Regions from separate parts of the Candidatus Pelagibacter sp. FZCC0015 genome, predicted to be linked through region 1. Evidence: riboswitches for the same ligand, from Rfam matches in the RefSeq annotation. Region 1 holds a riboswitch; the other holds the start of a gene.
What was found. A riboswitch is a leader RNA that binds a small molecule or an ion and turns the genes downstream of it on or off. The one in region 1 is predicted to bind S-adenosylmethionine.
Positions count from the first base shown of each region.

Region 2: linked by a shared signal. The riboswitch ahead of DT059_RS05080 (homocysteine S-methyltransferase family protein) and the one ahead of DT059_RS06510 (O-acetylhomoserine aminocarboxypropyltransferase/cysteine synthase family protein) in region 1 are both predicted to bind S-adenosylmethionine.

Region 1 is NZ_CP031125.1:1,228,561-1,232,781, forward strand. Features, by position in the region: gene DT059_RS06490 (hypothetical protein) at 1-165, opposite strand, end outside; gene argC (N-acetyl-gamma-glutamyl-phosphate reductase) at 162-1,184, opposite strand; gene rpsI (30S ribosomal protein S9) at 1,218-1,655, opposite strand; gene rplM (50S ribosomal protein L13) at 1,657-2,115, opposite strand; SAM riboswitch class V at 2,259-2,325, shown strand; gene DT059_RS06510 (O-acetylhomoserine aminocarboxypropyltransferase/cysteine synthase family protein) at 2,327-3,655, shown strand; gene DT059_RS06515 (COX15/CtaA family protein) at 3,685-4,221, opposite strand, start outside.
Region 2 is NZ_CP031125.1:967,671-971,891, forward strand. Features, by position in the region: gene glnA (type I glutamate--ammonia ligase) at 1-312, opposite strand, end outside; gene DT059_RS05070 (YbaK/EbsC family protein) at 450-932, shown strand; gene DT059_RS05075 (DMT family transporter) at 929-1,816, shown strand; gene DT059_RS05080 (homocysteine S-methyltransferase family protein) at 1,809-2,711, opposite strand; SAM riboswitch class V at 2,719-2,782, opposite strand; gene DT059_RS05085 (putative 2OG-Fe(II) oxygenase) at 2,875-3,465, opposite strand; gene DT059_RS05090 (sulfite exporter TauE/SafE family protein) at 3,503-4,221, opposite strand, start outside.

The sequences.
Region 1 (4,221 bases):
CTCTAAAGTCATTGACGTTATATCGTCTGCCTTTTTTAATATTTGATTTATTTTTTTTTGATTTTTTTTATTTTCAATAGAATTTTCTGTCCAATATTGAGAATCTTTGTTTAAAGAACAATTAGCTAATATTAATGAAAAAAAAATTATTATAAATTTTCTCATTTTAAACCAGTCTTTTCAGGAAAATTAAATTTATTATTTAAATTTTGCACAGCTTGACCTGCTCCACCCTTAATCAAATTATCGATAGCAGATAGAATGATAATTTTATTACTATATTTAGATTTGCACACAGAAATATAACAGTTATTAGTATTTATTACTTCATTGGTACTTAACAAAGAGTCAGGTTTTAATATTTTTACAAAACTCTCATTTTGATAAAAACTAGTTAATGTTTTTAATACTTTAGCTTGTGAAATATTGTTTTCTAAATCAACATATATAGTACTCAAAATACCTCTGAACATTGGTGATAAGTGGGGAGTAAAACTAAATTCAAATTTTTTCTTTGTAAATTTTCTTAACATTTGATCTATTTCAGAATTGTGACGATGATAACCAACTCCATATGCACTTAAAGATTCATATAAATTTTTATCTTTATACTTTTTGTGAACTCCTCTACCAGCGCCTGAATATCCAGATTTTGAATCAATTATTATATTATTTAATTTAATTAAATTTTTCTTAAATAAAGGAAATAGAGGAAGCAATATTGATGTTGGATAACATCCTGGACATGAAATAATATTATATTTTTTAACCTCTTTTCTATTAATTTCAGGAAGTAAATAAATACTTTTTTTTATTATATTAGTTGCTCGATGTTTTTGTTTATACCACTTTAAATAATCAGAAGCTTTTTCTAATCTAAAATCTGCAGCAAGATCTATTAAAGTATGATTATTGCTTAAATGTTTAGATATATCCTGCGCTTCCCCATTTGGAAGTGCTGTAAAAATAACATGAACGTCTTTTAATAATTTTTTATTAAATTTTAAAATTTTTGGTAATTTATATTTAGATAAAGATTTATCGTAAAATTTGACGTGTTTACCCACAGAAGAGTTTCCACAAAGGTATTTAATATTAATATATTTGTGTTTAACTAATAATTTAATTAATTGAACACCAATATATCCAGTTGATCCAGCAACTAATGCATTAAGCTTAGGCATTTTTTATTATAACAGTTAAAAATTAAAAAAAAATTATCTTTTAGAGAATTGGAAGCTTCTTCTAGCTTTTCTTCTACCAGGTTTTTTTCTTTCAACTGCTCTTGAGTCTCTGGTAGTAAGTTTCTCTGCTTTTAAGGTGGCTTTTAGATTTTCATCAAATAATACCAAAGCTTTTGATATGCCATGAACCATAGCCCCTGCTTGGCCTGTAGGTCCTCCTCCTTTTACACTACATCTTACATCATAATCTGTAGCCTGATTAATAATCTCAAATGGTCTTGTAATTTGCATTTTATGTGTTTCATCAGCAAAATAATCACTAAATAATTTACCATTAACATAAATTTTACCAGAACCTTTTTTTAACCAAACTTTAGCTATTGATGTTTTTCTTCTTCCTGTAGCATATTTGCTATCTTTAAAATCTAATTTTAATTTAGGAGATTTTGAAGCTGATTGAGTATTTTCCATGTTAGTTTCTAGCTATATTTTTACTATTTAATTTGTCTAACTCAATAACTGTAGGATTTTGTGCTGAATGAGGGTGTTCATTTCCTGCATAAATTTTTAATTTTGTTAATTGTTTTCTGCCCAATACTCCACCTGGTAACATTCTTTTAACTGCCATTTTTAAAGTTTCTCCAGGTTTTTTTTCATGAAGTTTTTCAGGTGTTGTAACCTTAATTCCACCTGGATGACCAGTGTGTCTGTAATATTTTTTATCTTGAAATTTTTTTCCAGTAAATTTTGCTTGTTCAATATTTTTAACAACCACAAAGTCACCATCATCCATATGAGGAGTGTATGTAGTTTTATTCTTACCTCTTATGATATTTGAAACTACAGTTGCTAATCTTCCAACTACTGCATTCTTTGCATCTATTTCATACCAAGATGAAGCTAATTGGTCTTTTTTAGTGAATTTTGTCATTGTGCGAGGATTAATACTATTAATAATTACAAAGTCAATTTTATATTTAGCTTGAATTATGTAGCTTATATGCTAAAAAGTACTTGCCGATTTGATCCTATTGCGGGCTTATAACTGCTAAAAAGGAATTTTTCACAACATTGCAAATTGGTAGGCATTTGAACTGTATTGTGCGCCTTATATAAAGTTAAAGCACTAAAAAAGGAGTAAAATGAGTACAAAAAGAAACAATCCAGAAACTATAGCCATACACGGTGGTGACTATAGAAGCGATCCAGCAACAAATTCTGTAGCTGTACCAATATATAGAACAACATCATATCAATTTAATAGTACAGAGCACGCAGCAAATCTCTTTGCACTAAAGGAGTTTGGGAATATTTACACACGAATCATGAATCCTACTAATGATGTTCTAGAAAAGAGATTGTCTGCTCTTGAAGGAGGTCTAGCAAGTCTAACGGTTTCTTCAGGTCAAACTGCATCTACTTTTGCAATCTTAAATGTTGCACAAGCTGGAGATAACATAGTTAGTTCAACAGATTTATATGGTGGAACTGTATCTTTGTTTACACATACTTTAAGTAAACTTGGAATTGAAGTTAGGTATGCTGACCCTTCAGATCCTAAAAACTTTGAGAAAGCTATTGATGACAAAACCAGAGCTTTTTATGGTGAAACATTACCAAATCCATATTTAAGGGTTTTTCCAATTAAGGAAGTTTCCGATATTGGAAGAAAACATAATATACCATTAATAATGGATAACACAGCTGCACCAGTTATTTGTAAACCAATTGAACATGGTGCTGCAGTAGTTGTTTATTCACTTACAAAGTACATAGCTGGACATGGAACAGTTGTTGGTGGTGCTCTGGTTGATGGTGGTAATTTTGACTGGACTGCAGATGCTAAAAGACAACCTTTATTTAACGAACCTGACGCTAGTTATGGTGGAGTTGTTTGGGGTAAAGCAGTGCCAGAATTAACAGGAGCAAATGTATCTTTTGCGGTTAGAGCAAGAGTTACATTGCTAAGAGATCTTGGTTCTGCCCTATCACCTGATAATGCATTTGGCGTCATTCAAGGTTTAGAGACTGTAGCTTTAAGAATGAAACAGCATTGTGAAAACGCGGCTAAAGTCGTTGATTACTTAAAAAAACACAAAGCCATTAATAGAGTAATTTACGCTACCGAACATGATAAAGAAATATCAAGTCGTGCAACAAAATATCTAAAAAATGGAAATGGTGCATTAGTTGGTATTGAATTAGCTGGAGGAATAGATGCTGGAAAAAAATTTATTGAATCTTTAAAAATGTTTTACCATGTTGCTAATATTGGTGATGCAAGAAGTCTAGCTATTCACCCTGCTACAACTACACACAGTCAGTTAACAGAAGATGAACTAACTGCAGCTGGAGTAACACCAGGCTATGTGAGACTTTGCATAGGTCTAGAACACATAGATGATATTATTGATGATTTAGATCAAGCTTTAGATAAATCCTCTAAAGGTAATTTAAAAGCTGTTAGTTAGTTTGTGGTTTATATGTCTACGAATAGAAACTAATAAGCATTGTCTTTATATTTTGTAATATAAAGAAAATACAAAGTTGAAAGTATTATTAAAACAGAATTTATCTGGTGTAGAGATGCATAGATCATTTTTACTCCAGATAAAATTGTAAGAACACCCAAAACAATTTGAATCAATAAAGAAATTCCAATAATGAAGATTGGAATTCTTAAATTTATATTTGCATTTTTTAAAACAAAATAAAGCATGTAAAAATATATTATGACAATTAAATAAGCTAAATTTCTATGAATAAATTGAACAAGTGATTGATCATCAAATACTGTGAGATCAAACAAATCATTTATTACACTGTCATCCGGGAAATATGATGTGCCCATTAAAGGCCAAGTATTATAAATTTTACCTGCATCCATCCCGGACACAAATGCTCCAATTATTAATTGTAAAAATAATAATAATAAAAAAAATTTAATTGAGTTTAATTGAATATTAATATGATTAATTTTTATATCAGTTAGATTTAAATATTTCCAAAAAACTATAGACAAAATGATAAAAGCTGT
Region 2 (4,221 bases), 260 kb from region 1:
ATCTCTTTCATAAGGATCTTTTTTAATTGCATCTAGAATGTCACAAAACAAAACCACAGTATTATGAGACGTAAAAGGATCCATGAACATTCTTGCAGTATCTGGTTTTAAAATCATGTCAGACTCATTAATTGCTTTCCAACCAGCTATAGATGAACCATCAAAAAAGACGCCCTCATTCAACATATCTTCATCAACTATAGAAGCATCCATAGTTAAGTGTTGAAGTTTTCCTCTTGGATCTGTAAATCTTAGATCTACAAATTCTGCTTCTTTTTCTTTGATAAATTTTAATACGTTTGCTGCACTCATTTTGTCTCCTATGTAATTTTGTTTGGACTAATTAGCAAAAAAATGCTTAAAAATATTGCTTATTTAATAAATAACACCTATGCAATTTTCACATAAGTAGTGTAATTAGTCACTAAAATATTAAATTTATTAAACTTGTGAATTCAATACTAAATAAAGAACCAGTTTTAAGAGCTGAAAAATCATTGAAACAATTTAGCCCAGATCTAAAAGTGATTGTTTTAGAACAAACCGCAAGAACAGCAAAAGATGCAGCTACAGCTTTAGGTTGCAAAGTCGGAGCTATTGTTAAAAGCTTACTATTCAAAGCAGGGGACAGTTTTGTTTTATGTTTAGTATCTGGAGACAAAAGATGTTCATTAAATAAATTAAAAAAAATTTTAGATGAAAAAGATGTTTCAATGGCAAACCCTGATGATGTTAAAAAAATTACCGGATATACAATTGGTGGAGTATCGCCAACAGGACATTTAATAAAAATAAAAATTTTTATAGATGAAACCTTAAGTAGATTCTCTTCAATTTTTGCAGCTGCAGGCCATCCTAATGCAGTTTTTGAAATAAATTTTGAAAATCTAATTGCTTTAACTTCTGGTGAAATAAAAGAAATAACAGAATGAGAAAACCACAATTAGTTGATTATTTATTGTTATCTTTGTTGTCATTAATATGGGCTTCTGCTTTTTTTAATATAAAGATTGCTACATACTCATTTGGACCCATTACAATAGGTTTTTTAAGATCTTTTTTAGGAGCTATACCAGTTTTAATTTTATGTTTTTATAAAAATATTAAAATTGAAGCATTTTCAAAGGATTGGAAGTGGTTTGCAATCATTGGATTGGTAAATTTAGTTATTCCATTCATACTAATATCTTATGGAGTGAATTTTGTTCAAAGCAACTTAGCAGCTATCTTGATGTCTACGACACCATTAAGCTCAACAGTTCTAGCTCACTTTTTTTTAAAAGGAGAAAAATTTAATCTTTTAAAAACAATTGGATTATTAATTGGATTTTCAGGAATAGTATTTTTGTTTTCAGATAACTTTTTAATTAATGAAAATAACTTTATTGCTGCACTTTTGATTCTTCTTGGATCTACCTGTTATGTAATCGGAGGAGTTATAACTTTAAAAATAAGCAACAAAGAAAATGAAAATGTTACGGGTTCAATTTTAATTTGGTCTACAATTATACTTCTTCCATTCACTTTAATTTTTGAAAAACCTTGGATGTTAAATCCTTCAACAGAATCTATTATATCTGTAATATATTTAGGAATTTTTCCTACTGGGATAGCATGGTTATTGAGATTCAGAATTTTAAAAACAAATGGTCTCATATTTCATTCACAGGTTTCATATATCATTCCAATATTTGGAATTATTTTAGGATACATATTTCTTAATGAAATAATTACCTCAAAAATTATTGTTGCATTAATTGCTGTATTTATTGGAATATATTTAGCAAGAAAAGCAGATTATAAAAACGTTACTTAAGCTTTGCCATTGCTTTTATGTGAGCAGGACCAGTTTCACAACAACCTCCAATAATTGTTGCTCCATTTTCTTTAAATTTTTTTGCAATTTCATGAAATTTATCTGGTGTAAGATCATGTCTTTTTCCTAAAAACTCATTTGGATTTCCCTTAGTTTTTAAATAATTAGCTGTGTATCCGTTTTTTGGTTTAGTGGTCATAAATCCATTTAATTTAAATCCAAATGGTACGTTTAATTTTTTGATTTCTTCAAGATTTTGCTCATAATTTTCAGGTGAAACACAAGACAACATAACGCCTAAAAGATTTCCATCAATAATACTTTTAATATCCGAAATTTTTTCACCACTAGGTAACTTTGTACCTTCTGAAATATGAATTCCTATTAAATAAGGTTTTTTGAATTCTTTAATTGCCTCAATACCACATTTAAACTCTCTAATGCTGCTCCAAACATCAAAGTAATAAAAATCTACGTATTCATTTAATAATCTAGCCTGTTCATTAAAGTCTTTAGTGATTTCAACCTCACTTCTTATATCCTCTTCATAAGTTAAACGTTGAGGTGGCAAACCTCCAGCAATCATTATATTTGGATATTCATTTTTTACTTTTAAAGCAATTTCTCCTGCTTTTTTATTAAGATATTCGAATTTACCTTCAATGTTGTTTTCACTTAGTCTTTTTCTTCTTGTGGTAAAAGTTGTTGTAACAATTACTTCTGCCCCAGCTTTTACAAAATCTTTGTGAGTACTCTCTACCAATTCATGATATTCAGAATTTAGTATCGCATTAGCGCTCCATAAAGTTCCATTAGGCTTCATACCTCGAGCCAAAAGCTCTTGACCCATTCCACCATCCAATATTCTCGTTTCTTTAAAAAAATTAATATTCATTGTGTCCTCACTTTTTTAGTGCTTTAGCTTAATGCTAGGTGCACAATACAGTTCAACTACCTTGCTTATTTGATTATTTTGGGATTTCCATTTTAGCAGTTTATGCCCGCAATAGGATCAAATCGGCAATTACCCTTTTAAATGATAATTAAATATTTGTAAACTATCTATTTAAAATAATTTTAGCATTAAAAGAAAAAGATCTTCTTTCAGCATTAATATTAAATGGATAAGCAGTATGCATTAAATAGTTTGGAAAAATTATTAAGTCTCTTTCTTTTGGCACAATATTATAAATACTTCTGCTCAAAAAACCTCTTTGTCCGTTAATAAAATCAATTGTGCCGTTAGTCTTATCTTTTTTGTTTTTTAAAAATTTATTTTTAGTCATATTTTTTGGTACTTTTAAATAACCAACACCAGATAAATCTCCATCATGATAATGGATTGGGTTATATTCATCTTTAAATTGACTAACTACCCATAAATTTAATATCTTTATATCTTTAACTTTTTTAATCTTTTCATTTTTAAGAAAATTTTTGATATTCTTTTTTATTTCTCTTTCTAAATTTTTTTTTATAAAATTATTTGAAATTTTAATTTCTTTTTTAATCTGACTAGCTAATTTAGAACTATAATCATTATTTTTTGTTAAAACTCTATTATCAATCTCTTTATTTAAGATATCTAAAAATTTCTTTGAAATTTTTGTCTTTCCTATGGATGGACCAAAGGGTTTTATATTTTTCATAATTCTCTAAATATCTTAAAAGCAAATTTATTCAATATTAAGCTATAAGTTTAATTCCCATTCTTATTGCGACAAAAATTACAAGAAAAGAAGTTAGTATAGCTAATATTTTGTTCGATAAAAATTTAATGTTTAATAAGCTACCAATTTGTCCTCCAATAAGCACCGTTAAAAACAATGGCCAATAGTTAGTAACCTGATCTAAAACCTGATCTTTTGTAAGCTGTCCAGCTATTCCAAAGATAGAATTGATTAAAATAAATAAAGATGCACTGCTGGTTATATGTCTTGGGTATCCAGCTTTCATTAAAAATAGAAGGGGGCTTAAAAAAATTCCTCCACCAATTCCTACTAACCCTGACATAAAGCCAATTATAGATCCAATAGAAATTGAGATTATTCTTGGTATTTGGTTAATTTTAATTTTCTCTTTATTAAAAGATTTACTCTCAATTAATAAAAAAATGCCTGCAACCAACAAAACACAAAATAATAAAATCTCAAATAAACTTTTTTCAATTGTTATTGATCCTCCAATAAATGCAAAAGGAATAGAGCCAATTAAATAAGGAAAAAGTAAATTAAAGTTTATATTTTTAGATCTTATAAAATTAATAGAATTACCAGATACAACAATAATATTACATACAAGGGCTATAACGGGAAATATTGCGTAAGGTACACCCCAAATTAAAAGTATTGCAAGATATGTTGAGCCTCCCCCAAAACCAACACTTGAGTATATTAATGCAGTTA